3 regions of the Rossellomorea sp. NPDC077527 genome follow, and region 3 is predicted to be linked to each of the others. Evidence: a T-box and tRNA genes for the amino acid it is inferred to sense, from the RefSeq annotation. Region 3 holds a T-box; the other regions hold tRNA genes.
What was found. A T-box is a leader RNA that pairs with one kind of tRNA and senses whether it is charged. The one in region 3 lies ahead of pheS (phenylalanine--tRNA ligase subunit alpha), so its partner is inferred to be a tRNA-Phe.
Positions count from the first base shown of each region.

Region 1 (9,891 bases), 470 kb from region 3:
GACCTGCTCAAGGATCTCGATATTGGCTCCATCCAATGTCCCCAGGGTCAAGGCACCGTTCATCATGAACTTCATATTCCCTGTACCGGACGCTTCCTTACTGGCCGTTGAAATTTGCTCGGACAAGTCAGCTGCCGGGATGATTTCTTCCGCCAGGGACACTCGGTAATTCTCAAGGAACACGACTTTAATTCGCCCTTTCACCAGCGGGTGATCATTCACGAGATCAGCAACAGAATGAATCAATTTAATAATTTTCTTCGCATAGAAGTAACCAGGTGACGCCTTTGCACCGAAAATGAACGTCCGCGGATGAAAATCAAAGCCTGGATCTTCCACACAGCGGTTAAAGAGATGAATTATGTGTAACACATTCATCAACTGACGTTTATACGCATGAAGCCGCTTCACCTGGATATCGAAGATCGAAGAAGGGTCAACCACAATTCCATTGCTTTCAAATATCCGCTCTGCAAGCTTCCGTTTATTTTCCTGCTTCACATCATACAGATCCTTCAGGAATGACGTATCATGATGATACTCCTTCAACTTCACAAGTTTAGAAGGATCTTTGATCCACTCATCCCCAATCGAAGATGTGATCAGGTTCGACAATGCGGGGTTGCTATTGAGAAGCCACCTTCTATGAGTGATTCCATTCGTCTTGCTATTAAATTTATTAGGATAATATTGATAGAATAAGTTCATTTCCCTTTGCTTTAAAATTTCCGTATGGATCTTCGCTACCCCATTCACGCTGAAACTCCCCACAATCGCCAGGTGAGCCATTTTGACTTCATCATGGGAGATGATCGCCATGTCCTCAATTCTCTTCCACTCACCAGGATACGCTTCCCATAACTCCCTGCAGAACCGCTCATTGATTTCATTGACGATCATATGAATGCGGGGCAGGAGTGGCTGGAATATTCGAATTGGCCATCTCTCCAGTGCTTCCGATAGAGTCGTATGGTTCGTGTAAGCAAATGTATTCGTCGTAATCTCCCATGCATCTTCCCATTCAAAGGAATATTCATCAAGAAGGACCCTCATCAGCTCCGGAATGGCAAGAACCGGGTGGGTATCATTGATATGGATTGAAATATGTTCATGAAGCTCCCTTAAATCCCCGTTTCGATATAGGTATGAGTCCAGAATGGATCGTATGCTTGCCGATACCAGGAAATACTGTTGTTTAAGGCGCAGGATCTTCCCTTCTTCATGAGTATCGTCAGGATAAAGAAACTCTGTGATCGCTTCTGTGTCGCGCTTATATTTCATCATATCCTTCCCTGCTTTATAGGCGGCAGGCTCGGCACTCCATAAACGCAGGGTGTTGACCGTCGATGTTTCATATCCAACGACCGGCATATCATAAGGAACGGCCGCTACGATTTCAGCATCGACATGGCGAAACCTTAAGACATCCTTTTCCGTATATGATTCCACCTTGCCCCAGAAAGGGACTTCCACGGTTAGATCCGATTTCCGCACTTCCCACACATGACCATGGCGCAGCCACTGCTCGGGAAGCTCCATCTGAAATCCATTCACGATCTTTTGTTCAAACAGTCCATGCTTATAACGGATCCCATACCCATGTCCGGGAAGATTGAGAGACGCGAGAGAATCGAGAAAACAGGCAGCCAGGCGTCCAAGCCCTCCATTTCCAAGCCCTGCATCATGTTCGACCTCTTCCATATCCGCAAGGTCGATGCCGAGATCCTGCAGTCCTTTTTCCACAATATCGTAAATTCCCAAATTCATCAGGTTCTGACGGAGCAGACGTCCGAGCAGGAATTCAATCGATAAGTAATACACCTGCTTTTGCTTATTGAACCGGTACTGCTCGTTCGTATGGATCCAGTTCATCGAGATATATTCACGGATTAAATGACCTAATGTGAAGAACTGATCCTGACTGGTGGATTCAGGAAACGTCTTTCCATACATCATTTCAAGCTTTTTCAGAAACATCTCTTTAAATTCAATCGGATCAGAAAACATGGCTTTCACTCCTTGATACCAGGTCAGCATATAATTGATTATACTTGAAGGCTGATTGTGCCCAACTATAATCCTTATTCATTGCAGTACGTACAATATGATTCCATGTTTCCGGATCATCGTGGAAATACGACAATGCCCTTCTGTAGGTGTAGAGCATGTCATGGGCATTAAAATTCTTGAATGAGAATCCGTTTCCACTCTTCGTCACTTCATTGTAGGATTCTACCGTATCGTTCAATCCACCGGTCTCACGGACAAGCGGCAGGGCTCCATATCTCATGGCAATTAATTGTCCCAGCCCGCACGGCTCGAATTTAGATGGCATCAAGAACAGATCACTGGCAGAATAGATCTGTTTCGCCAGCTCCTCATTGAAGCCGATCTGTACTCTGACCTTGTCTGGATACGTCCATTCCATCTCCCTGAAGAACTGTTCAAATTCCCAATCCCCTGTCCCCAATAGGACAAATTGAACATTTTCCTGAATCATTTCATGAAAGACACCCCTGACCAGCTCGAGCCCCTTTTGATTCGTTAACCTAGAAATGATGGACACAAGAGGGATTCCTTCATTCACCTGGAGTCCCAGGCTTTGTTGCAGATGACGCTTCGCCTGTTTCTTTCCATGAAGATTGCCGCTAAAAAACGGAAACTCTCCATCATCGGGGTTATACACTTCATCGTCAATCCCATTGAGGATACCTAAAAGCTGGTTATACCGCTGACCCAGGATATTATGAAGCTTTTCTCCATAATACGGCGTGAGGATTTCCTCTTTATATGTAGGACTCACCGTTGTGACGAAATCCGAAGAAATGAGAGCACCTTTCATGAAATTGATATTGCCATAGAACTCGAGGTATTCATGATGAAAATACTTCTCGGGTATCCCTAATAAATCCGTCATCACCTGTTTAGGATAGATCCCCTGGAATTGGAGATTGTGAATCGTGAATACACTTCGAATATACGAATATCCCGGTCTCTCCTGGTATTCGCTTCGGAGTAAGAACGGAACCATGCCCGTGTGCCAGTCATGGCAGTGGATCACATCAGGGTAAAAATCTAGTACAGCGATACTTTCGAGTACTGCCCTTGTGAAGTAGGCAAAGCGCTCCCCATCATCAAAGTATCCGTACAGTCTGTCCCGTTTAAAATAATATTCATTGTCGACAAAATAATACGTTACTCCGTTTTCAGTGTACTCTTCAATCCCACAATACTGATTTCGCCAACCGACTGATACGAAGAACTCTTTCTTTCGTTTCATTTTAGAACAAAATTCCTGAGGAATCCCGCCATATTTAGGCAGGATCACCCTGACATCGGTCCCTAGACTTCTTAACTCCTTAGGCAGTGCGCCCGCTACGTCCGCCAGACCTCCGGATTTAATAAACGGGACACACTCCGATACTACAAATAACACTTTCACGAATTCATCAGCGCTCCTTGAATCATCCCTTTGCGAATGACAATTGGATTGTTTGGTTCTCCGATCAGTTTGACGCCATCCTCTATCCTCACATCTTTATCCAAGATCACATTCTCTAGTACACAGTTATCTCCAATTTGGCTCTTCTGCATAATGATGCTGTCCGAAATCGTCGTATTTTTTCCAACCTTCACCGCTCTGAACATCGTAGAATTCTTCACTTGACCTTCGATGTAGCACCCATTGGCAATGATACTGTTTTTCACACTGGCTGCTGACGTGTAGCGTGTCGGCGGTTCATCCTTCACCTTCGTATAGATCGGCATATCCTTCTTGAACAGCTCTTTCCAATAAGAATGGTTCATTAGCTTCATGCTGGCATCATAGTATTCCTTAATGGAGTCAATCGTTTGAACAAATCCAACATGCTCATATCCGCATACTTTAAAACCGCTGTCCATATCCTCCACGACATCCTGCATACATGTATAGCCCGTTTCACGTCGCTTAGCGATCAAATCAATAAGTGTAGACGTCTTGACTAAGTACATGTCTAAAGAGTTCCCGTTGTGACGCATTTCCGTGATATCACAGCCGATACGGATATGTCGTTCCAGTACCGGTTGATAATCGATATTGCATAATGTAAAACAATTGCTGATCAATGCATATTCCTGTGTACTGCGTTTAAAATAGTCCATATGATGTGCGAAGTGATTAAAGGACCCCACTCCTTCATCATTCGCTTCCAGGCCGGGTGCCGGGAAAAAGAACAATCCATCGCGCTTCCGGTTCAGATCCCAGTTCTTTCCTGAACCAAGATGATCCATCAGGGATCGATATTGAAACTTAGGAAAAATCGCAACGGAACCGATATCTGAATTCACCATATTGGAGAGAACAAAGTCAATCAAACGATATCTCCCTGCGATTGGAAGGGCGGCTAATGAGCGATGCAGCAATAAATCCTCCAACGAATCATAGTAACTCGTAGCATCAATAACACCAAGCATTGTATTTTTCAAAACACTTCTCCTCCTCTAATGTTGTAATATTGGTCTTGAATCTTACACTCTTTCTTGTTCCAGTAGTGTTTCAATGAATGATTCCGTCACAAGGATGACTTCATCGGATCCCTCTTCCGGCATGATACACAGACCGCTCGGAACCATTACATTAGAAGGCACGATCGCTTGCTCGATATACGCGTTCTCACCAATGACTGCATCCGGCATAATGACTGAGCGATTGACATGCGCCCCTTTCTTCACCGTCGTCCCCTGGAAGAGTACGGACTTTTGAATCGTCCCTTCAATCGTACACCCTTCATTTACAAGAGACCCTTCTACAAGCGCTTCCTCTGAAATATATTGAGGTGGCTCATTCGGATTAACCGAATACACTCTCCAGTCATGATCGAAAAGATTAAGTTCATTTTTTTCATCAATCAGGTCCATATTCGCTTCCCAAAGGCTCTTGACTGTACCGACATCTTTCCAATACCCTTCGAACGGATAAGCCATTAACTTCTTCTTTTCATCAAGCAGGAGAGGGATGACGTCCTTTCCAAAGTCATGACTGGAATCAGGATTTCGTTCATCCATCTCGAGGTAATCTTTCAGCACGGAGTAGTTGAAGATATAGATTCCCATCGAGGCAAGATTACTTTTAGGGAAAGCCGGTTTTTCTTCAAACTCTGTGACTCTCATCTCTTCGTTTGTGTTCATCAGCCCGAAACGGCTTGCCTCATCCCATCCCACTTCAATGACTGAAATCGAGACATCCGCTTTTTTCTCGATATGATAATCAAGCATTTTACTATAATCCATTTTGTAAATATGATCTCCGGATAGAATCAATACGTACTCCGGATCATATTGCTCTAAATAGTTCATATTTTGATAGATCGCACTTGCTGTCCCCGTATACCAGCGCATCTCAGATGATTCTGCATACGGTGGCAGCACCGTCACACCACCGTTTTTGCGGTCAAGATCCCATGCGCTCCCGATTCCGATATAAGAATTCAGTACGAGGGGTTGATACTGGGTAAGGACCCCTACTGTATCGATTCCCGAATTTGTACAGTTACTCAAAGTAAAATCGATGATACGGTACTTCCCTCCAAAAGGCACGGCGGGTTTCGCCAAACTCTTCGTCAATGAGCTTAATCTGCTCCCCTTTCCACCTGCTAATAACATGGCTACGCATCTACCTTTTGCCATCTTTCCTTCTCCCCTTTCAATCAATTGGTTTTAAATAAACGGCTGCATATGGTGGAATCGTCATTTCCACATATCCTTCTCTTCCATGGTACGTTTCATTTTGTACGGTAAGCGGCTCTGGGTTTACCTGGTGGGAACCTCCAAATCGCTCATCATCACTATTCCAAATCTCTTTATAAGAAGAGACCTTATTCACTCCCACCTTATATTGGTGATACACATGAGGACTGAAATTACAGATCACCACAAGATGATCCTCCCTTTCGATCCCATACCGGATAAAAGAGAAAATCTGCTGTTCTGCATTATTCACATCCACCCATTCAAATCCCTCTGAACGATGATCCATTTGGAATAACGGTTCAGCACCTTTATATAAATGCAAAAGCTCTTTAAAATATGAATTGAATTTGTGATGAAATTCGTAATCCAGTAAATGCCAATCTAATTCCTCAAGATCCTTCCACTCTGAAAACGGGGCCAATTCACTTCCCATAAAAAGGAGCTTTTTCCCCGGATGAGCTATCATATAGCTCAGGAGCAATCGGTATTGTGCGAATTTCTGCCAGTAATCCCCCGGCATTTTATTCAATAATGACTTCTTCCCATGTACCACTTCATCGTGGGAAAAGGGAAGGACATAATTCTCTGAATAGGCATATAGCAATGAAAACGTGATGAGAGAATGTACATGCCTTCGTTCAGAACTATCGGTTTCCATATATTTAAGGACGTCATTCATCCATCCCATATTCCACTTATAATTAAATCCAAGACCCCCATAGTGAACAGGAGACGTCACCTGTGGCCAATCCGTAGAATCCTCTGCAATCATCAGAATCGAAGAATCAAATTCAAATACGGCCTTGTTCAAGTTTTTCAAGAACTGAATAGCCCCTTCATTGGGAGCAAGTTGTCCCTGATTCGCCCAGTAAATGATGTTCGCTACTGCATCAATCCTGAATCCATCAATATGATACATGTCCATCCAGAAACGGGCATTGGAGATAAGGAAGCTTCTCACTTCACCCTTGCCTAAATCGAAATTTGCCGTCCCCCACGTATAATTCTCACGATCTCTTTCCTGACTGTACTCATAAGCAAAAGATCCATCAAATTCATATAAACCGTGAGCATCCTTACAAAAATGACCGGGCACCCAATCCAATATCACGCCAATGTTATGTAAATGGCACTCATTCACAAATGCCATCAACTCATGAGGGGAACCGTAGCGACTGGTTGGGGAATAATAACCGGTACCCTGATACCCCCAGGAACGGTCAAATGGATGTTCTGTGACAGGTAGCAGTTCAATATGAGTGAAACCCTGCTCTTTGACATGAGGAATCAATTGCTGTGCTAATTCCTTATAAGAAAGGAACTTTCCTGCTTTCTTCTTCCATGTGCCCAAATGCACTTCATAAATCGCCATGGGCTTGTCATAGATCGTAGAACCGGTCCGGTCCTCTATCCACTTCTCATCTTCCCAGGAAAAACCCTCAAGCTCATACACAACGCTCGCAGTATTAGGACGCCTTTCAGAGGCAAACCCATAAGGATCCGCCTTCAACTTTTTTAAACCGGATGGAGTCGTAATTTCATACTTATACGTTTCTCCAGATAAGTCCCTATCCACTCGGATGGTCCATAAACCCTCATGATTACGTCTACTAAGTTCATACCCAATCCCAATCCATTGATTAAAGGAACCCACCAATGAAACTTGCCTTGCTTTCGGTGCCCAAACGCAAAATTCTGTATAAGTCCCAGTAGAATCTCTTCTCACATGGGAACCCATAAACTGATAGGCCTGCTGTAAATTACCCTCGTGGAACAAAAAAACATCATAATCTGTTATGGTCATTGCGTTCATCATCTCACCTACATTTTTTCAATCTACTTACTACTTTCTAACAACATCACTAAATTCCTTTATATAATCGTCGCTCAATTACGACAATTTACTACATGGAGATTTGAAAAAGAACTAAAATTGGGGGAATATTGTAAATGGTAAGGTTTACATTGTAAAATCATAGGGGAATCCTGTTGAATTCATAGCGGAATTTGTCGAAAGTTTTTTGATAAAAATAAGGAGAAATTGCGGGAAATGTAGAAGGATTCCGGTATTTTGTATGATTTTTAATAGGGTGTGAGAGGGGATGGCAATGTCGAATGGAGGGTTTAAGAGGGTGTGCTGGACTCTTACTTTAGGATAATTGTTTATTCTGGTTTGGAAACATGGGAAGTGAAGGTCATGGGGATTTGGAGAAGGGGATGATGGAAGTCGATAATATTTGGGGTGAACTCGATAATAAAGTGGATAGAGTCGATAATATATCATGGAACTCGATAATATATCCGAAAACTCGATAATAAATGATTCATAGCTAATAATATCTATATTAGTTGAGAGCTGTGTCAGGCTTTTCAGTACAAAACCTCTCCTCATGATTCCGTTCTCGCTCCATATTCAAAGATATCCCTTGATTTGGGCATATATTAAGCTCCCAATATATACAAAAAAAGACTATCATAGTTGATAGTCTTTTCAGAATGACCCATACGGGATTCGAACCCGTGTTACCGCCGTGAAAGGGCGGTGTCTTAACCGCTTGACCAATGGGCCTTAATGGCGGAGAAGGAGGGATTTGAACCCTCGCGCCAGTTGCCCGACCTACACCCTTAGCAGGGGCGCCTCTTCAGCCACTTGAGTACTTCTCCATATTTGGCTCCGCAGGCAAGATTCGAACTTGCGACCGATCGGTTAACAGCCGATAGCTCTACCACTGAGCTACTGCGGAATAATGAAAATGGTGGGCCTAAGTGGACTCGAACCACCGACCTCACGCTTATCAGGCGTGCGCTCTAACCAGCTGAGCTATAGGCCCATAAATAATTGGAGCGGGTGAAGGGAATCGAACCCTCATCATCAGCTTGGAAGGCTGAGGTTTTACCACTAAACTACACCCGCACATTCTATTTAAATGTATATGGGGCGACTGATGGGAATCGAACCCACGAATGCCTGAACCACAATCAGGTGCGTTAACCACTTCGCCACAATCGCCACAACGTATATAATTAGAAACAATGGTGGCTCAGGACGGAATCGAACCGCCGACACATGGATTTTCAGTCCATTGCTCTACCAACTGAGCTACTGAGCCTTATTATTATAGAAGATTAAATTTTCAAAAGAACATTTTAAAAAATGGCGGTCCGGACGGGACTCGAACCCGCGACCTCCTGCGTGACAGGCAGGCATTCTAACCAACTGAACTACCGGACCAAAGCTTTTTGCGTTAGCAAAATAGGTTTCATTACTTCCGCGATAGCGAAAATAACTATCCATACGTGACTCATAAAAGATTAATGATAAACCCTTTAAAACTGAATCAAAATGGTATTGCGGGGACAGGATTTGAACCTGCGACCTTCGGGTTATGAGCCCGACGAGCTACCGAACTGCTCCACCCCGCGACGATATAAATATGAAAAATATGGAGGAGGAAGGGGGATTCGAACCCCCGCGGGCTGTTACACCCCTGTCGGTTTTCAAGACCGATCCCTTCAGCCGGACTTGGGTATTCCTCCGTAATGAAAATGGTACTTGGTGGACCTTGTAGGACTCGAACCTACGACCGGACGGTTATGAGCCGTCTGCTCTAACCAACTGAGCTAAAGGTCCCTATTGGTAGCGGCGGAGGGGATCGAACCCCCGACCTCACGGGTATGAACCGTACGCTCTAGCCAGCTGAGCTACACCGCCAAGAAACATGAAATACACTATTGAATTTTACTTTCGTAAAACGAGTGTAGTTTATTTTGCTTTCGCAAAAAAACTTGGTGGAGCCTAGCGGGATCGAACCGCTGACCTCCTGCGTGCAAAGCAGGCGCTCTCCCAGCTGAGCTAAGGCCCCAAAAAAGAAGTGGTCGGGAAGACAGGATTCGAACCTGCGACCCCTTGGTCCCAAACCAAGTGCTCTACCAAGCTGAGCTACTTCCCGAAATATATGGCGCGCCCGAGAGGAGTCGAACCCCTAACCTTTTGATCCGTAGTCAAACGCTCTATCCAATTGAGCTACGGGCGCAAAATGTATTCTATAATAGTAATGATTTGCTGTCGCACACTATGGAAGATTATTTTGCTTTCGCAAAAAATCCTGGTGCCGAGGACCGGAATCGAACCGGTACGGTAGTCACCTACCGCAGGATTTT
Region 1 is NZ_JBITVL010000002.1:927,541-937,431, forward strand. It holds gene ACIGG7_RS09895 (glycogen/starch/alpha-glucan phosphorylase) at 1-2,007, opposite strand, end outside; gene glgA (glycogen synthase GlgA) at 1,997-3,442, opposite strand; gene ACIGG7_RS09905 (GlgC family sugar phosphate nucleotidyltransferase) at 3,439-4,467, opposite strand; gene ACIGG7_RS09910 (glucose-1-phosphate adenylyltransferase) at 4,510-5,667, opposite strand; gene glgB (1,4-alpha-glucan branching enzyme) at 5,684-7,546, opposite strand; tRNA gene ACIGG7_RS09920 (tRNA-Glu) at 8,228-8,299, opposite strand; tRNA gene ACIGG7_RS09925 (tRNA-Ser) at 8,304-8,394, opposite strand; tRNA gene ACIGG7_RS09930 (tRNA-Asn) at 8,400-8,474, opposite strand; tRNA gene ACIGG7_RS09935 (tRNA-Ile) at 8,485-8,561, opposite strand; tRNA gene ACIGG7_RS09940 (tRNA-Gly) at 8,571-8,644, opposite strand; tRNA gene ACIGG7_RS09945 (tRNA-His) at 8,665-8,740, opposite strand; tRNA gene ACIGG7_RS09950 (tRNA-Phe) at 8,765-8,840, opposite strand; tRNA gene ACIGG7_RS09955 (tRNA-Asp) at 8,886-8,962, opposite strand; tRNA gene ACIGG7_RS09960 (tRNA-Met) at 9,080-9,153, opposite strand; tRNA gene ACIGG7_RS09965 (tRNA-Ser) at 9,175-9,267, opposite strand; tRNA gene ACIGG7_RS09970 (tRNA-Ile) at 9,285-9,361, opposite strand; tRNA gene ACIGG7_RS09975 (tRNA-Met) at 9,366-9,442, opposite strand; tRNA gene ACIGG7_RS09980 (tRNA-Ala) at 9,518-9,593, opposite strand; tRNA gene ACIGG7_RS09985 (tRNA-Pro) at 9,604-9,680, opposite strand; tRNA gene ACIGG7_RS09990 (tRNA-Arg) at 9,688-9,764, opposite strand; tRNA gene ACIGG7_RS09995 (tRNA-Leu) at 9,838-9,891, opposite strand, start outside.
Region 1: it encodes a tRNA-Phe, which carries the amino acid that the T-box ahead of pheS (phenylalanine--tRNA ligase subunit alpha) is inferred to sense. The anticodon was not compared.

Region 2 (9,891 bases), on a different contig from region 3:
AGCCGCCGGAGCTGGAATGATATCTACTTCAATAGTAGATGCAACATTGGTCGATTTTCGGCTTTCTTGACATCAATCCTTTATCTAGTTTTCAGGGAATAAATTTTATACATAAATATAAAAAAAGCCTTGAAAAAATATTTATACACGATATAATAGAACTTGTCCTTAAAAAAGAGACAATACATAGTCTGGTGATAATGGCGAAGAGGTCACACCCGTTCCCATGCCGAACACGGAAGTTAAGCTCTTCAGCGCCGATGGTAGTTGGGGGATCTCCCCCTGTGAGAGTAGGACGTCGCCAGGCATATCGTTCCGCAGTAGCTCAGTGGTAGAGCTATCGGCTGTTAACCGATCGGTCGCAAGTTCGAATCTTGCCTGCGGAGCCAATATATGGAGAGCTGTCCGAGTGGCCGAAGGAGCACGATTGGAAATCGTGTAGACGGTTAACGCTGTCTCAAGGGTTCAAATCCCTTGCTCTCCGCCATTATATTTTCTCAATATGGCCCATTGGTCAAGCGGTTAAGACACCGCCCTTTCACGGCGGTAACACGGGTTCGAATCCCGTATGGGTCACCAAAGTTTTAAAATCAGTATTCTTAATAATGGAGGATTAGCTCAGCTGGGAGAGCATCTGCCTTACAAGCAGAGGGTCGGCGGTTCGATCCCGTCATCCTCCACCATTGATATTTTAATATTTAAATCGTCGCGGGGTGGAGCAGTTCGGTAGCTCGTCGGGCTCATAACCCGAAGGTCGCAGGTTCAAATCCTGTCCCCGCAATACCATTTTTGACTCAGGATATCATAATCCTAAATGAGTCACGCATGGATAGTTATTTTCGCTATCGCGAGGTAATGAAACCTATTTTGCTAATGCAAAAAGCTTTGGTCCGGTAGTTCAGTTGGTTAGAATGCCTGCCTGTCACGCAGGAGGTCGCGGGTTCGAGTCCCGTCCGGACCGCCATTGTTATTTAAATAGTGTTTATTGAAATGGAAAAGGGTTTCGATAAGCGAGAAGGTCGAGGAAGCGATCGAAGGAACACCGGAGCGTATTTTACATACGTGAGGATGTGACTAAGTGAGCTGACGAAGAGATTCGAAGCTTAGTGGAAGCCGAAAACTATTTGGCTCAGTAGCTCAGTTGGTAGAGCACGGTGAATAATCTTCATCGAGTTAACATCAGCGTACAGCTCGAGCAGCTCCTTGATTCATCTTCCTGAGAGCTGGACGATGGACTACAACATTCTAATTGTAGGATGCATACTTAATAAGGCTCAGTAGCTCAGTTGGTAGAGCAATGGACTGAAAATCCATGTGTCGGCGGTTCGATTCCGTCCTGAGCCACCATTTATTTACTTGATGCCGGTGTAGCTCAACTGGTAGAGCAACTGACTTGTAATCAGTAGGTTGGGGGTTCAAGTCCTCTTGCCGGCACCAGTCAAGTGATTTAGCTGGAGGGGTAGCGAAGTGGCTAAACGCGGCGGACTGTAAATCCGCTCCTTCGGGTTCGGCAGTTCGAATCTGCCCCCCTCCACCATTTATCTTAGGGGTATAGTTTAACGGTAGAACGAAGGTCTCCAAAACCTTTGGTGTGGGTTCGATTCCTACTACCCCTGCCAATTTTTATTTTCATCATGGCGATTGTGGCGAAGTGGTTAACGCACCTGATTGTGGTTCAGGCATTCGTGGGTTCGATTCCCATCAGTCGCCCCATAAAAGTCACATTTTTATTTCCGTGACATATACTATCAGTGGGCTATAGCCAAGCGGTAAGGCATCGCACTTTGACTGCGACATGCGTTGGTTCGAATCCAGCTAGCCCAGTAGTGCGGAAGTAGTTCAGTGGTAGAACACCACCTTGCCAAGGTGGGGGTCGCGGGTTCGAATCCCGTCTTCCGCTCCAATAATATGGCGGCATAGCCAAGTGGTAAGGCATGGGTCTGCAAAACCCTGATCACCGGTTCAAATCCGGTTGCCGCCTCCATATGTAATGCCGGTGTGGCGGAATTGGCAGACGCGCACGACTCAAAATCGTGTTCCTCTGGAGTGCCGGTTCGATCCCGGCCACCGGTACCACATCGCGGGTGTAGTTTAGTGGTAAAACCTCAGCCTTCCAAGCTGATGATGAGGGTTCGATTCCCTTCACCCGCTCCAACTTACATATGACAGACTTTCTCACTATGAGAAAGTCTTTTTTATTGTTTTATAATGAAAAATTGATTCATTTTAGCAAGATTCAATCTTTTTGAGCTGAAGCAGGTTGATTTCACCACGCTGACATTCGATTCAGACCAGTATATTTTCAAAACTAGATCATTTATTTTCAATTCCACGATTTTATTTTCAAAAACTCCACTTTTATTTTCAATTCCAGCATTTTATTTTCAAAACCGCATTACTTACAACATGCTCCGACCCGAACCGGACGAATCGAAAGAAACCCAACCTTCTCATTTCCCCACACCACCAACAACCCAATACCCATCTAGTCAAAATTTTGCACCTTCTTCGTCAATTGAGTTCCCCTTTATAAGAAAGCGCTACCATTATAATGAAAGAAAGCGATTACACAGTTAGGGTGGTGATACGGGTGGAACCAAAGATTCAGACTGAACCAGTAAGCCCAGACGTACAAATGAAGGCAGTGACGAAGAAGAAGTTTAAGTATAAGAGCTTACTGACGTACGCTGCCTTTGTTGGACCGGCACTTTTATTTTTCTTAGTGATTCAAATTCTTCCGTTTTTGATGGGGGTGTATTATTCATTCACCTCATGGAATGGTGTCAGCTCTGTAGTCGAGTGGGTTGGATTCGATAACTACAAAAAGATTTTTACGGATGATAAGACGTTTTTTAATTCGTTCATGTTCACGACAAAGTTTATGTTTGCGGCTGTGATTATTAGTAACTTGATAGGATTCAGTTTCGCTCTGCTACTGAATGCAGCATTGAAGACTCGTAATATTCTCAGGACAGTATTTTTTATCCCGAACGTCATCGGCGGATTGCTACTCGGGTTCATCTGGCAATTCATCTTTGTTAAAGGATTTGCATCACTTGGCAATATGACGGATATCGGATTCTTTAAAATGCCGTGGCTTGGTGATGAGAAGACGGCGTTTTGGGGGATCGTCATCGTATTTGCATGGCAGATCTCAGGGTACATGATGGTCATCTACGTGGCAGCGTTACAAGGGGTGGATAATTCACTTCTGGAAGCAGCGAAGATGGATGGGGCATCGAACTGGACGCTCTTGACTAAGATCATCATTCCATTGATCTTACCGGCATTCACGATTTGTTTCTTCCTTACGATCTCAATGGCCTTTAAGATATTCGATTTGAACATCTCGCTGACAGGAGGCGGGCCATTCAATTCTACACAATCGGTAGCGATCAATATCTATCAGGAAGCATTCCAGAATAACCGCTACGGACTTGGAACGGCGAAATCAATTCTATTCTTTGTGGTAGTGGCAGTGTTTACGACGATACAAGTGATGGTGACGAAGAAGAAGGAGGTTGAGGCATAATGGGCAATCGCTATACGAAGAGAACGTTTGTATTAGAGATCATCGGGATTGTGATCGGGCTCATTTTCCTTATCCCTTTTTACTTCGTATTGATCAACTCGGTAAAACCGTTTGCAGCGATCCTGATCGATGCGGCGGCGTGGCCGAAGGAATTTGTGTTTTCTAACTATGCAAAAGTGTGGGAAGTCATCAATTTCCCACGGGCATTCTGGAACTCCCTTGTCATCACGGTTTTCAGTAACCTTGGATTGGTGATCATCAGTTCAATGGCAGCGTGGAAAATGGTTCGTACCCCAGGGAAGTTCAGTAAAATCTTATTCGTAGTCTTTGTGTCCGCCATGGTAATCCCGTTCCAAACGGTGATGATTCCTTTAATGAAAGTTGGGGGAACACTTGGACTTACAAATAGCATTCCAGGCCTCATCATTATGTACTTCGGATTCGGTGTTCCGCTTTCCTTATTCTTGTACCATGGATTTGTAAAGACGGTACCGATTGAAATCGAGGAGTCAGCGATGATCGATGGCTGTAGTCAGTTTGGCGTGTTTTGGAGAATTGTGTTCCCTTTACTGAAGCCGATCACGGTTACAGTGATTATTCTGAACACATTGTGGATTTGGAATGACTACCTGCTACCACTCCTTGTGTTACAGGATGCGGAGTTGCGTACGATTCCTCTGGCAGCAAGTTCGTTCTTTGCTCAGTATACGAAGCAATGGGATATGGGTCTTGCGGCACTGGTTCTCGGGATTACGCCTATCATCATCTTCTTCCTGTTTTTACAGAAGCATATTATCAAAGGAATTGCGTCAGGTTCGATCAAGTAGATATAAAGTTTCTGTCGAGATGGTCTATCATTGATACAGAAATTTATATAAAATATTTTATATCAGGGAGGTCAATCCATTTATGAAGCGTATTTTATTACTTTGTATGTCTTTGGTTTTAGTATTTGGAATTATTGCAGGTTGTTCTTCTAAAGACAAAACAAGCAGTTCAGGCGGAGATTCAGGTTCTGGAGATGATGTTGTGACACTGAACTTCTTCCAGTTCAAGGTTGAAATTGCCGACCAACTTCAAGAAATGATCAAGGAATTTGAAGCAGAGCATCCGAACATCAAGATCAAGCTTGAAACAGTTGGGGGAGGTGCCGATTACGGTGCAGCTCTTAAAGCGAAATTTGCATCTGGCGAAGAGCCGGATATTTTCAACAATGGTGGATTTAAAGAGTTAGAGCTTTGGAAAGAGAAGCTTGCCGATCTTTCTGATGAGCCATGGGTTGAGCATGTTCTTCCAATCGGTAAAGTGCCGATGACGGATGAAGACGGCAAGCTGTATGGTATGCCGGTTAACTTAGAAGGATATGGTTTTGTGTATAACAAAGACTTATTCGAAAAAGCAGGCATCACTGAGCCTCCTGCGACGATCGATGAATTGAAAGACGCAGCGAAAAAGCTTGAAGCAAAGAAAATCACTCCATTCTCAGCTGGTTACGGCGAGTGGTGGGTAATCGGGCAGCATTTACTGAACATTCCTTTTGCACAGCAGGAAGATCCGGATAAGTTCATTGCAGGACTGTATGATGGGTCTGAGAAGATTGTAGGAAACGAAAAGTTCAAACAGTTCAAAGAAGTACTGGACACAGAGCTTAAATATGCAAACGATAATCCATTAACAACTGATTACAATACGCAGGTAACACTATTTGCTTCTGGTGAAACTGCTATGCTTCAACAAGGGAACTGGACGGAGAACATGATCACGGAAATTAACCCTGATATCAATATGGGCTTCCTTCCTATTCCAATCAGTAATGACGAGAATGCCGACCGCCTTCCTGTCGGTGTACCGAATAACTGGGTACTGAACAAGAACTCAGAACACCTTGAAGAAGCGAAAACATTCTTGGAGTGGATGGTATCTTCTGAAACTGGTAAGCGTTATATCACAGAAGAATTTGCGTTCATCCCTGCATTTGATAATATCGAGCCAAATGGTCTTGGTGACTTAGGTCAATCCATTCTTGATTACTCTAAGGACGAGAAAACAATTCCTTGGACTTGGTTCAAATGGCCAGATGGAGCGAACAAAGAATTCGCTGCAACGATCCAGGAATATGCAGCTGGAAAAATCGATTATGATACTGTACTTGAGAGATTCCAACAAACATGGGATAACTTGAAGTAAACAGAATAATAGAAAGCATGTCTATCGAAGGCATGCTTTCTATTTTATAAGTTTAGTAGGAATATTTCGAAAAACACTTCCAAGAGCAGGGAATAACACTTTATACTAGGGTATAAGTGAGACTTGGGAGGTCCGTCCCTCATGTTAAAGACAAGCATTCGGAATAAGCTGATTGTGCTGTTGATGATTACGACGATTGTGCCGTTTGGCAGTTCGATCATTATTACATATTTGTATACGAAGGATTCGATAGAGGAGCAGGTAGTGAAGGAGAGCAGTAATCTGCTCTATCAGGGAAAGGTGAATCTTGAGAGCTATATCAACGAACTCAATGGGTTATCCCTGTCCCTCTATAATAATCCAGATTTCATTAATTTCATGAGATCGCCAAGTAAAGAGAATAATTACTTAACAATCGGAATCGTGAAGAACATTGTGCAAACGATTCTCTACACAGGGGATACGATCAACGGGGTGCGTATTTCTTTTGCTGACGGTGACCGGGTCATTTCGGCAACCAAGCGTTCCACTGTTGTATTTTCCAATAGAATAAAAGATTCACAGTGGGAATACTTCAGAAGAGCAGAGCGCAGCCCCTATAATATGTACATTGAACCAGCATACAGCCAGGAAGAGGAAAACATCAACCGTTCCAAGGAAATCATCACGATTCACCGCGCGTTCCGAAACGTTCCGGGAGATGAAGTGCTTGCGTATATTTCTCTGGACATTGCACCTGATAAAATCATCGATTTGAGCCGGAATCTGTACAATCCTGAATCAGAGGAATTTTATCTTCTTTCTTCAGAAGGGGAAATGATTTACAGCTCTGACCGTGACGTATCGGATGATGGAAACAACCAGAAGTGGATTAAGAAGATCCTTGATTCGAAAGATGTTTCAGGAACGCTTGAGTGGGAGGAAGATTCGTTCAGCGGGGTGATGATGTACGATCAATTGCCTGCTTCAGCCGGCGGCTGGTTACTCGTGAAACGGGTATCCTATGCAAACCTTTATGAAAGTGCTTTTAGTGTCGCGAAGATCAATATTTTGTTTGGTGTCCTTGGGTTGACCCTTGTGGTGCTTGCGACTCTGTTTGTTTCATTTAAGATCACCTCTCCGATCCGGATCCTCCTTGCGAATATTCAGGAGGTGGAAAAAGGGAATATGAAGGTGGAGGCTGAATCATTCGGATTTGATGAAATCGGAATTCTAGGCAATCGGTTTCAGCAGATGATCGAACGGATCAACCATTTGATCAATCGTGAATATAAGCTCGAACTCGAAAACAAAACCAATCAATTAAAGGTCCTGCAATCGCAGATCAACCCTCATTTTCTTTATAATGCCCTACAGTCGATCGGGACGATTGCGTTAAAGAACAAGGTTCCACAAATCTATTCCTTGATTACTCACTTATCCAAGATCATGAGATATGGGATGAATATGGAGGAGGATGTAGTTCCTCTGAGTAAGGAGATAAATTATACAAACGCCTATCTGCTTTTGCAGAAAGAGAGGTTTGGCGAAAACCTGGAATACCGTGTAGACGTCGAAGAGGAAGTGAAGGAAGTGCTGGTGCCGAAGATGATCCTTCAACCCCTTATCGAGAATTACTTTAAGCACGGGTTTGATATCCGCGATGGAATTGGTCGAATCGATCTAACCTGCTATCAGGAAGGGGAAAACCTGGTTGTAGTCGTCCGTGATAATGGAGTGGGCGTGACGGAAAGCAGGCTCCGGGAGATCGAGGAACATTTCAAAGCAGATGCCTGGAATAATACCGGCGAAGAAACCAATATCGGCCTGAAGAATGTGTATGTGAGGTTAAAGCTATACTTTGACCATCAGGCAACCCTGCTCTTTAATAACCATGAAGAGGGGGGCTTTATGGTCACCATGAGGCTGCCAATACGAATGGAAGGTGAAGCAAATGAAAGCCATCATCATTGACGACGAAAAGCATGTACGCGAAGGATTACTTTTATTAGCGGAGTGGGATAAGCATGGCATCACCACCATCCTGGAGGCAGAAGACGGAGACGAAGCCATCGAATTGATCACAAAGCACAGGCCGGAAATCATTTTTACGGACATGAGGATGCCGAAGCGGGATGGAATCACCCTGTTAAAATGGCTGCATACTTCTGATCTTACAAGTAAAACCATCGTTGTAAGCGGATATGATGATTTTGAATATATGAGAAATGCGATCCAATACAAGAGCTTTGATTACATCCTAAAGCCGATTGAGCCGGATGTACTCAATGAAACCCTTGATAAAGCAGTGAAGGAATGGAATGAGCAGGCGCGTTCAAGAAAATCCCAAGTCGAAGAGAATCGTGTCATGAATGAGGTGAAGCCCATTTACTGGGATCGGATTTTCTCCAGTTTATGTGCGAATGAAAGCATGACGGGAGAGATGGTGGAAAAGGTAGAAAAAGAGTTTGGCGTTTCATTGCCAAATCTGCAGAAGACAGTGGCTCTGCTGCCTATCAAGCCGATTGTGATGAAGTCGTTTCAAGGGGATCGTGACCTTGCCTTCTTCACCCTCATCAATATTTGCAATGAGCTCCTGCGGAAGCAGAATGATGGGGTGTGCTTCCGTAATAGCAACAAAGAAGAGGAGCTTGTCGTTCTCTTCTGGAATGATAAAAATGTGACGTATTTGCTGGAAGAAATCTACTCGTTAATCTATCAATATAGTAAGGTACTGGCGGTCATCGCCCTCGGTGAAAAGTCGAAGAAGGTGAATGCAGCCTACCAATCTGCACTGGAAGTGTATTCGAAGAGCACCTTGATAGAGCAAAAGAAGATTGTAACCCATAAAGATGTGAAGCAAGGTCCCCTTCTCCATTTATTGGATCACTCCAATGAGTTGAAATGGGCGATTCGATCTGGGAGCGAGGAACACGTTCAATCGCAATTGAATGAGGTCTTCTCTCTCCTTGAAAGGAAACACACGCTCTCAATCGAACAGCTTCAAGTGTGGGATGATCAATTTAAACAACTACGGAATAATTGGCTGGAAGAATACGAAACCAGGCGCAAAGAACCATTCTACCTCGGCAGTGACTATTGGAATGAAGACGGTTCATTTTCTTACAGGAAATATAAAGATGAAAAGTCCAAAGAATTCATCGATCTGATTCAGACGCTCACACAGGCAAAATATCAGAAGGAAAAAAATAATATGCAGCATATTGCTGCATATCTGCAGCAGCATTATCAGGAAGATATTAATCTTCAAGACATCGCTGACAGGTTCTACCTAAGCAGGGAATACATTTCCCGTAAGTTTAAACAGGACTATGGAGCAACCATCACCGACTACATCACGAATATCCGGATGGAAAAGGCAAAGAAGCTCCTTGAAAACCCTTATTTGAAAATATATGAAGTGGCTTACGGTGTAGGTTATGGGAATGAGAAGTATTTCAGTAAAGTATTTAAGAAACACGCTGGAGTCACGCCAAATGAATACAGGCATGCCCAAATATAAACTCGGAGGTTTTACCATGATTAACGTTACGGTATGGAATGAAAATCGACATGAACAGAAGAATCCGAAAGTTAGGGAAGTGTATCCTGAAGGAATTCATGGTGCCATTGCATCTTTCCTTGGAGAAGCGTCTTACAATGTGAAGACCGCTACACTGGATGAGGGAGATCACGGCCTGACAGAAGAAGTACTGGAGAGCACGGATGTATTGGTATGGTGGGGTCATATCGCCCATGATGAAGTAAAGGATGAAGTCGTTGAACGGGTGAAGCAGCGTGTGCTTGACGGAATGGGGTTGATTGTCCTTCATTCAGGTCATTTCTCGAAAATCTTCAAAACATTGATGGGCACATCCTGTGATTTGAAGTGGCGTGAAGCCGATGAGAAGGAGCGCATCTGGATCGTGGATCCGAGTCATCCGATCACTGCTGGTTTAGGGGAGTACTTCGAGCTTGAAAAAGAAGAAATGTATGGCGAGCATTTTGATATCCCTGCTCCTGATCAGCTTGTAATGGTGAGTTGGTTTGAAGGGGGAGAGGTGTTCAGAAGCGGGTGTACGTATCAGCGTGGAAACGGAAAAGTATTCTACTTCCGTCCTGGACATGAAACGTACCCGACTTATTATAATGAAAATGTTCAAAAGGTCATCGTCAATGCAGTGAAATGGGCA
Region 2 is NZ_JBITVL010000003.1:856,060-865,950, reverse strand. It holds rRNA gene rrf (5S ribosomal RNA) at 191-307, shown strand; tRNA gene ACIGG7_RS14330 (tRNA-Asn) at 315-389, shown strand; tRNA gene ACIGG7_RS14325 (tRNA-Ser) at 396-487, shown strand; tRNA gene ACIGG7_RS14320 (tRNA-Glu) at 505-579, shown strand; tRNA gene ACIGG7_RS14315 (tRNA-Val) at 608-683, shown strand; tRNA gene ACIGG7_RS14310 (tRNA-Met) at 708-781, shown strand; tRNA gene ACIGG7_RS14305 (tRNA-Asp) at 888-964, shown strand; tRNA gene ACIGG7_RS14300 (tRNA-Phe) at 1,272-1,347, shown strand; tRNA gene ACIGG7_RS14295 (tRNA-Thr) at 1,362-1,437, shown strand; tRNA gene ACIGG7_RS14290 (tRNA-Tyr) at 1,454-1,537, shown strand; tRNA gene ACIGG7_RS14285 (tRNA-Trp) at 1,546-1,619, shown strand; tRNA gene ACIGG7_RS14280 (tRNA-His) at 1,638-1,713, shown strand; tRNA gene ACIGG7_RS14275 (tRNA-Gln) at 1,753-1,824, shown strand; tRNA gene ACIGG7_RS14270 (tRNA-Gly) at 1,829-1,903, shown strand; tRNA gene ACIGG7_RS14265 (tRNA-Cys) at 1,911-1,984, shown strand; tRNA gene ACIGG7_RS14260 (tRNA-Leu) at 1,993-2,076, shown strand; tRNA gene ACIGG7_RS14255 (tRNA-Gly) at 2,081-2,154, shown strand; gene ACIGG7_RS14250 (carbohydrate ABC transporter permease) at 2,636-3,532, shown strand; gene ACIGG7_RS14245 (carbohydrate ABC transporter permease) at 3,532-4,359, shown strand; gene ACIGG7_RS14240 (ABC transporter substrate-binding protein) at 4,442-5,719, shown strand; gene ACIGG7_RS14235 (cache domain-containing sensor histidine kinase) at 5,861-7,672, shown strand; gene ACIGG7_RS14230 (response regulator transcription factor) at 7,653-9,221, shown strand; gene ACIGG7_RS14225 (ThuA domain-containing protein) at 9,238-9,891, shown strand, end outside.
Region 2: it encodes a tRNA-Phe, which carries the amino acid that the T-box ahead of pheS (phenylalanine--tRNA ligase subunit alpha) is inferred to sense. The anticodon was not compared.

Region 3 (9,891 bases):
CAAACTCTAATGTCTTTAATACTTTAGAATTCACGGAATGTATTCCACCTTTTATCAGTTTCGCTTTATAAATTGTAATAACTCATTGGTATCCCACGTATTGATGACCGTGTCTTTCTTGATCCATCCTTTACGGGCCGTCCCGACACCGACTTCCATAAATTCCAGGTGATCGATACTGTGAGCATCGGTGTTGATTACGAGCTTCACACCTTGTTCCTGGGCTTTTCGGATGTTGTCAGCAGACAGATCGAGACGATTTGGATTTGCATTCAACTCAAGTGCCGTTCCGGTTTCTTTCGCCAGCTGGATAAGAAGATCCATATCGACGTCATACCCTTCCCGTCTGCCAATGATACGGCCAGTCGGGTGAGCGATGATGTCCACATGGGCACTTTCCAAGGCTGTAGAGAGTCTCTCCATGATTTTCCCCCGGGGCTGTGAAAAGCTCGAATGAATCGAGGCGATCACCAGATCCACCTTCTCAAGGATGTCGTCTTCATAGTCCAGGGTAGCGTCAGGAAGGATGTCCATCTCGATACCTGACAGCACTTCTATATCATCATACTTCTCATTGATTTCTTTTATTTCCTCGATTTGCTTCAATAATCGTTCTGTTGTAAGTCCGTTCGCCACGCGAAGATACTGGGAATGATCTGTGATGGCCATATACCGGTATCCTTTGGCGCGGCACGCTTCCACCATCTCTTCAATGGAGTAGGCACCGTCGGACCAAGTAGAGTGCATGTGAAGATCTCCCTTAATATCCTCTAAGGTAAGCAGCGGATAGTCCTTACTGAACTTTTCCACTTCTCTTCCATCCTCCCTCAGTTCTGGAGGAATCAGAGGAAGGTTAAAGTGATGGTAAAATTCTTCTTCGGTTTTAAAAGTTGTCACTTCCCCTGTTTCACTATTTTCCACACCATACTCACTGATTTTCTCTCCACGTTCTTTCGCGAGCTGACGCATACGGACATTATGGTCTTTTGATCCGGTAAAATGGTGAAGGGTCGTCGCAAATTCTTCCGGTTGTACGATCCGAAAATCAATGCTTACGTCCCATTGGTACGAAAGGGTCAATGAAACTTTCGTATCCCCTGCCGCAATGGTTTCAACGATATTCGGCAATTTAAGCAGTTCCTCTTTCACTTTATGAGGGTGTTCTGTTGACAGAATAAAATCAAGATCCTTAATGGTTTCCCTCATCCTTCTTAAGCTTCCGGCCCTCGAATAGGTATGGATACTGTCGATTTCAGCAAGATAACCTTCAATCTCTTCCGCAATCCCCATCATAAAGCCTATCGGAAGACGGTCAGGTCTTTTCCCAACCTGCTCGATGGCTGCTAAAATCTTTTCTTCTGTTTTTTTCCCGAAACCTGCAAGTGACTGCACTTTGCTCTCTTTACACGCTTCTTCTAAATCTTCTATGTTTTCGACTCCAAGCTCACTGTAAAGCTTCGCGATTTTCTTCCCGCCAAGCCCCGGTAGTTGCAACAGAGGGATCAGGCCTTTCGGAACCTCTTCTTTCAATGCTTCAAGAACCGAAGATGTTCCTTCGTTTATGTACTCTTCTATTACACCGGCCGTCCCCTTGCCGATTCCCGGGAGCTTTGTGAAGTCACTGATTTCCTGTAAGCTACGGTCATCATTCTCAAGGGCCGCTGCCGCTTTCCGGTAGGCCGACGTTTTAAATGAATTTTCACCTTTCAATTCCATATATATGGCGATTTGCTCTAATAATTTTATAATATCTTTTTTATTCAAAAGATTCACCCACTATCTTAGAATTAATGAATAGGACCATTCGTTCGTTGAATATTTAAAAACGACTCCACCTATAATAGTAGCAAAATTGATATAAAAAGAAAAAAGACTGACTTATAAGATGAACATCCGTTAAGGTACCCCTTACGAATTTGCGTTGCATACTTATAGTCAGCCCTTTTTTAGGCTACATATTCAATCCACCATGATTTAACCATATCGGAGAAAACAGGAGTATGTTTCACCATCGCCTGCGCTATAAACGAGTGATTGATGAGTGATTGAACCGACTCGATCGGCAATAATACAGCAATATATAATAGAATGAAAATCATCAAGTATGCTTCAATAAAGCCTAATATCCCACCACCAAGTACATTCAGCTGCTTTAAAAGGGGTAGATGGGCGACAAAGTCGAGCATCGATCCAATAATTTGCAGTATAATACGGGTTGCAAAGAAAATCATCGCAAACGCGATTACCCGGTAATATGCCTGATCCAAGTGGGTCGATTCAAAAATCATATTCAGCGTGGATTGCTCGTCCAATACCGGATAAGGAATCCACAAAGTCAACTTAGGAGCAAGCTGATCATAATATATGTATGCTACAATGAAAGAAACGATAAATCCGAATATGTGGATGACCTGCAAAATGAATCCACGCTTTAAACCTATAAAAAACCCTATCACCAGGATGACCAACAAAGCTAAGTCCAGCATCTTTTTTTCAATCCTTTAATCGTTTAATTTCCCGTTCAAGCTCTTCAAATTTTTCTTGAAGCTTGAGATAATCATTCACGGCATTCACCGCAGTCAAAACCGCAAGTCTGCTTGTGTCGAGAGACGGATTCATGGAGTTGATTTCTCTCATTTTGTCATCCACTTTCGAACAAACGAATCGGATTTGACTAGTTGATTCAGTGCCGACAATCGTATATTGTTGCCCATATATGTCTACAGTGGTACGATTTTTTTGTTCTTCAGACAACCTGAAAGCCCCCCATTCATAAGAATCCTACACATAATCATACCATGAAACTTTTTGATTTTGGAAGGAATTTGTCATATTAGCTCACAATTTTTATTTTATTGTCATAAGGAGAGAGAAACGTGGCCAATACCGTCATACAAACCAATAAGCAAACGATAGACAAAATGAAAGACCATTACAAAAGGGTCTTAACGGACAAGTTGCCGCCTGGTGCCATATTTGTTGCGAAGCCATCAGGCTGCACGATCACCGCCTATAAATCCGGGAAAGTATTATTTCAAGGTGCAAATGGAGAAGGAGAGGCAAGTCAATGGGGAAGCAGCGAGCCCACAAAGGTGAAATCCCCTTCCAAAGGAACGACGTCTCTACCAGATCATTTCGCTGAATGGTCTGTCATCGGTTCAGATGAAGTGGGTACAGGAGACTTCTTCGGTCCGATCACTGTGGTCAGTGCTTACGTAAAGAAAGAGCATATTCCCCTCATGAAAGAACTCGGGGTTAAGGATTCAAAAAACTTATCCGACCCTCAAATCATCAGCATAGCCAAGGATCTCATCTCGACCATCCCATATTCTTTGCTGATCCTTCACAACCCGAAATACAATGAAATGCAGGCAAAGGGAATGACACAGGGGAAGATGAAAGCACTCCTGCACAACAAAGCCATCCTGAACCTATTAGAAAAGATGTCTCCCGAACAGCCCGAGGGCATCTTAATCGATCAGTTCGTAGAAAAAAATACATACTTCAAACACGTGTCTGCTCAACAAAAAGTCCAAAAGGACAAAGTCTACTTCAGCACAAAAGGCGAAAGCATCCATCTTGCTGTTGCAGCGGCCTCGATCATAGCCCGCTACGCTTTCTTGTTAGAAATGGACAAGCTGAGTGCAAAAGCAGGCTTCGAAATACCAAAGGGCGCTGGAAAACACGTGGATGTCGCCGCGGCCAAGATCATCAAGCGAAAAGGGATCGAGGAATTAAAATCAATGACCAAATGGCATTTTGCGAATAGCGAGAAGGCGATGAAGTTAGCGAGGAAATAAGGTTGGCCCCACCGGTTTTAGCGGTGGGGATTTTTTGTTTGTGATGTGGCGATGGATTTGGTTTAGCTTTGTAGTATGGATGAAGTTCAACTGCTGATTTTTCATGAGATTCAGCAGATGAATATTCCTGTTTATTCAGCAGGTGAATTCAGGAGAGATTTTAACCGGTAAATGTAACGATTTTTTCACCTGTTAAATATCAGACGTATTTCACCTGCTGAATTCCAGGCCTATTTCTCCTGTCAAACTACCGCTATTTTTCAACAGGCAAACATACAAAAAAAGATGCCAGACCAAATGTCTGACACCTCTCTTCAATATTATCCTCTTAACTCCGCACCTGCTTTTTCCCTTACTGCAGCAAGGACTCCATCATGGACTTTCACTACTTCTTCATCCGTCAATGTTTTGGCCGGATCGAAGTATTTAAGGGAGAATGCAAGGGATTTTTTGCCCGCTTCCATATGCTCTCCTTCGTAAAGGTCGAAGACGGATACTTCTTTCAGAAGCTTTCCTCCCGCTTCTTTAATGATGGATTCTAATTCTCCTGCTTTCACCTTCACATCCACAACAAGGGCGATATCTCTAGTGATGGATGGGTGACGAGGGATCGGCGTATAACTTAATGCCGGTTTCTCATAATGGAAAACAGGTGAAGCTTTCAGTTCGAACACATAGGTTTCGTTCAAATCCAATTCCTTTTCCGCTTCCGGATGGATGGCTCCAACGAAACCGATCACTTCGTTATCCAATAGAATTTCAGCGGTGCGACCTGGATGCATGCCGTCTACCGTTGCCTGACGGTACGTGATGGCTTCAGAAACACCGATTTCTTCAAACATCCCTTCAAGGATTCCTTTTGCAACGTAGAAGTCAACCGGCTTTTTCTCACCCTGCCAAGCGTGTTGATGCCAAAGCCCAGTTAGAGCTCCTGCAATATGTTCCTCTTCCTGTGGTAGCTCTTCACCAGTTTCAGATAAGAAAACGGATCCGACTTCATAAAAGGCAAGAGAATCGTTTTGACGTGCTTTGTTATATGAAACCACTTCTAGAAGCTGAGGGATGATGCTTAGGCGAAGGTTGCTGCGCTCTTCACTCATTGGCATCAATAAACGAACAGGCTCTCTGACGTCCAGTGCGTATTGGGTTGCTTTCTTATCATTTGTCAACGAATACGTGATGGCCTGCAGAAGTCCCGCTCCCTCCAGATATCGGCGTACCGTACGACGTTTCAACTGGTGATTGGTTAGTCCGCCAGGCGTCCCTTCTCCTTCTGGAAGGGTCAATGGAAGATTGTCATATCCGAAAAGGCGTGCCACTTCTTCAAGTAAATCTTCTGGGATGGTAATGTCCCCTCTTCTTGTAGGAGCTGTTACGACGAATGTTTCGCCATTCACCTCTACATCAAATTGAAGCCTGCGGAAAATATTTTCCACTGTCTCAACTGTAATGGCTGTACCCAGAGAAGAATTGATTTTATCTAACGTAATGTCAACTTTAACTGGTTCTACATCCATTTCGTTCACTAATACAGTTCCTTCAAGAATTTCCCCTCCGGCATATTCAGCCATCAGCCCGGCCGCTCTTTCTCCAGCCCTTAGGACACGATTCGGGTCCACTCCTTTTTCATAACGGGTGCTTGCTTCGCTTCGCAGTCCATGATCTTTCGAAGCTCCCCTTACGATCGCACCAGTGAAGTAAGCCGCTTCAAGAAGAACGGTCGTCGTATCGTTTTGAACTTCTGAATTCGCTCCCCCCATCACTCCGGCAAGGGCAACAGGCTCGGTACCGTTGGTGATGACCAGCTGGCTGCTTGCTAACGTTCTTTCCGCGTCATCCAGAGTAACGAAGGATTCTCCATCCTTGGCACGACGGACCAGGATTTCCTTTGAACCCAGGCGGTCATAGTCAAAGGCATGCAGCGGTTGACCATATTCCAATAGCACGTAGTTTGTGATGTCTACTACATTGTTATGAGGACGGATTCCAGCTGAAATCAGCGCATTTTGCATCCATAGTGGAGATGGGCCGATTTTGACATTCTTAATGATTTTGGCGCCGTATAGAGGGTTATCCTCTATCGCCTCTACGTTTACCGACACATAATCAGATGCTTTTTCGTTACCTTCTGAAAGGTTCGTTTCAGGAAGCTTCACATCACGATCCAGTATCGCTGCCACTTCATATGCGACACCCAGCATACTTAAGCAATCTGAACGGTTAGGCGTTAAGCCAAGTTCCAGAATGGCATCATCCAGGTTCAATAACTCAACCGCATTCTGACCGACCTCTGCATCATCACTGAATACATAGATCCCTTCTGCATGCTCTTTCGGTACGAGTTTCCCTTCGACTCCAAGCTCTTGAAGGGAACAGATCATCCCGTGTGACGCTTCGCCACGGAGTTTGGCTTTTTTGATTTTGAAGTTGCCAGGAAGGACCGCTCCCACCTTTGCAACTGCCACTTTCTGACCTTTTGCTACATTCGGTGCCCCGCAGATGATTTGGACAGGTTCTTCTTCCCCGACATCCACCAGGCATTTATTTAATTTATCCGCATCAGGGTGTGGCTCACATTGAAGGACATGGCCGACGACCACATTTTTGATACCTTCGCCGATCCGTTCAACGCCTTCCACTTCGATCCCGCTTCTTGTAATTTTCTCTGCCAACTCTTCAGGTGTGACACCTGATAAGTCTACGTAATTTTCCAACCATTTATATGAAACAAACATGTGTTGTACCTCCTACCCGATTTTCGATTACTCTTCCGTTCCGAACTGTGTGACAAAACGCGTATCGTTTGTGTAGAAATGACGAATATCATCGATACCGTATTTCAGCATCGCAATACGCTCAGGTCCCATACCGAATGCAAATCCTGTGTATTTCTTTGAATCGAATCCTGCCATTTCAAGGACATTCGGATGAACCATCCCCGCTCCAAGAATTTCGATCCAGCCAGTTCCTTTACATACACGACAGCCTTTTCCTCCACAGATCTTACAAGAGATATCCATCTCGACGGATGGCTCTGTGAATGGGAAGAAACTCGGACGTAAGCGGATTTCGCGGTCTTCACCGAACATTTTCTTGGCAAACACATTCAGCGTTCCTTTCAGGTCACTCATGCGAATGTTTTCATCAATGACAAGGCCCTCGATCTGTGTGAATTGATGAGAGTGGGTCGCATCATCTGTATCGCGTCGGTACACTTTACCCGGACAGATGATTTTGATCGGTCCCTTGCCTTTGGCGAGCTCCATCGTTCTTGCCTGAACCGGTGACGTGTGGGTACGAAGCAAGGTTTCTTCCGTGATGTAGAAAGAATCCTGCATGTCACGGGCCGGATGTCCCTTCGGTAGATTTAAGGCTTCGAAGTTGTAATAATCCTTTTCGACTTCAGGTCCTTCAGCAACAGTGTAACCCATACCGATAAACAGATCTTCGATTTCTTCTACGATCATAGTAAGAGGATGATGATTTCCCTTCTTCACAGGGCGACCTGGTAATGTAACATCAATCGTTTCAGATTGAAGCTTCTTTTCAACCGCTTCTTTTTCAAGAACGGCCTGCTTCGCTTCAATCGTTTCGGTGATCGCTCCACGTACTTCATTCGCAAGCGCACCCATTTTAGGACGTTCTTCAGCAGAAAGTTTCCCCATTCCTTTTAACGCTTCGGTTACAGGTCCTTTTTTCCCTAGGTAAGCAACGCGGATGTTGTTCAATTCTTTCAAGTCTTGTGCTTCGTTCACTTTTTCAATGGCTTCTTGTTGAAGGGAACGTAATTTGTCCTCCATTATACTTCCTCCTTTAATGTATATCGTCCGAATGGCGCTTTCCGGATTTCCAACCAAATAAAAAAACCCCATCCCAAAAAGGGACGAGGTTTATATCGCGGTACCACCCTTATAAGCATATCTAAAGATAGATAGACATACTCACTTCATTCGGATAACGGCTTATGCCGGAGCATCTTTACATTCTCATGGTCCCGATGCCAACTCGAGAGGTGAAATGTTCACATCATGTTTTCTTAAGAATGCTTACAGTCCAGGGCATTCTCTCCCTTGAAGAAGGTCATGTGCTACTTTCCTCTTTCAACGTTTTTAAATTATATGTGCCTTATTATAGTGAATTTCCCGGCATATTTCAAACCTTTTCACGAATTTCACTGCCCATTTTTGAAATAGTACAATAAAATGCCTGCCGCAATCGCTACGTTCAATGACTCACTCTTCCCGTAAATCGGGATGTAGAGGTTTTGATCGGTTTCAGTTAAAACGTCCTTGGACATACCATTTCCTTCGTTTCCTACGATGAGGGCATAAGAAGGACCAGGCTCGACTGTTGAATATTCGACTCCATTTTCAAGCGCGGTCCCATAAACCGGTATCCCACGTTCTTTCAGGGCTGGAATGGTTTCTGAAAGATCCCTTCTGACGATGGGAATGTGAAAGTGGCTTCCTTGTGCTGAACGGAGTACTTTAGGGTTATAAGGGTCAACCGTCCCCTTTCCGAGCACCACCATATCCATTCCCGCCGCATCGGCCGTACGGATGATCGTACCGATATTTCCGGGATCTTGCAGACCATCGAGAATCATGAAGGTTTTTGCTCTTTTAATATCATGCTCATCTTCTTTTTGTTTACAAATGGCAAAGACTCCTTGTGAAGTCTCTGTATCAGACAATGCTTTCCCGACTTCATCGGATACCATCGTCATGGAAACCGACTCCACCGTCCATTTCTGTGGAAGATCGATCCCTTCTACCACGATCATTTCAAGAACCGTATCCTCCTGTTTCAATGCTTCCTCCACGAGGTGAAAGCCTTCGATTATATATGCGCGGGTGAGATCCCGTTCCTTTTTGGTCAATAATTTCTTCCACTGCTTTACAACAGGGTTTTTCGATGATTGAATATACTTCAATCGTATCCGCTCCTTTAGGTTACTATTCAAGGTCTCATTATACCTTAACTTTCATACATAATAAATTCAATTTGAGACAAGATAACAATGAATTCCTCATCCTAGCAAAAAGGAGAAATGTGTGATGAATCTTAACTTACGAAAAGCGATCATACACAACGTATCTGGAAACAACCAGGACGAGCTGAGAGACACAATCGTTGACGCCATCCAAGGGGGAGAAGAAAAAACTCTTCCTGGCCTCGGTGTACTTCTTGAAGTCTTCTGGCAAAACGCAGATCCGCAGGAACAAAAAATGGTTCTTGAAACATTAGAGGAATCATTGCAGCAAATGCATTAGAAACAAGGGCAATCCTGAATGGGGTTGCCTTTGTTTTGTATTAATTTAGAAAAAGAGACCACGGTCAGGAACTTTTTTAATGGTTAGGATACGAATTTGGTGTCCTAATACGATTATCAAGCTGTTTTGAAATGAATACTGTAGTCAAAAAAAGATGCCCTGGTTCAATAAAAACCAAAGACATCTTTTTAAAAAATGATCAATCAAACGTAATCTTTGCCACTGTATCCTTATCCAGCTTCTTGATCACTTCTGTAATCAATTTCACTGCATTTTCGTAATCATCACGATGTAACATCGCTGCATGTGAATGGATATAGCGAGTGGCAATGGTGATCGATAGGGCAGGAACTCCATTTGCCGTTAAATGGATCGCTCCTGAATCTGTTCCTCCACCTGCGATGGCATCGAATTGGTACGGGATGTTATGCTCGTCTGCGGTGTCGGTCACAAAATCGCGAAGACCTTTGTGGGAAACCATGGACGCATCATATAGTATGATCTGAGGGCCTTCCCCCATCTTACTTGAGGCTTCTTTATCAGACACTCCCGGTGTGTCGCCTGCGATTCCGACATCCACACCAAAGCCGATATCAGGCTGAATCTTGGCTGCAGCCGTTCTTGCTCCACGCAGACCCACTTCTTCCTGTACCGTACCGACTCCATATACGATGTTCGGGTGCTTCTCATCTTTCAGGTTTTTCAGAACATCGATGGCAATCGCACATCCGATGCGGTTATCCCATGCTTTCGCTAAAAGCATCTTTTCGTTGTTCATCACAGTGAATTCGAAATGAGGGACCACCATGTCTCCAGGC
Region 3 is NZ_JBITVL010000002.1:458,732-468,622, forward strand. It holds gene ACIGG7_RS07510 (endonuclease MutS2) at 1-34, opposite strand, end outside; gene polX (DNA polymerase/3'-5' exonuclease PolX) at 55-1,764, opposite strand; gene ACIGG7_RS07520 (CvpA family protein) at 1,947-2,486, opposite strand; gene zapA (cell division protein ZapA) at 2,494-2,754, opposite strand; gene rnhC (ribonuclease HIII) at 2,877-3,800, shown strand; gene pheT (phenylalanine--tRNA ligase subunit beta) at 4,121-6,535, opposite strand; gene pheS (phenylalanine--tRNA ligase subunit alpha) at 6,563-7,600, opposite strand; T-box leader at 7,677-7,913, opposite strand; gene ACIGG7_RS07545 (TrmH family RNA methyltransferase) at 7,972-8,733, opposite strand; gene sspI (small acid-soluble spore protein SspI) at 8,858-9,073, shown strand; gene ACIGG7_RS07555 (M42 family metallopeptidase) at 9,273-9,891, opposite strand, start outside.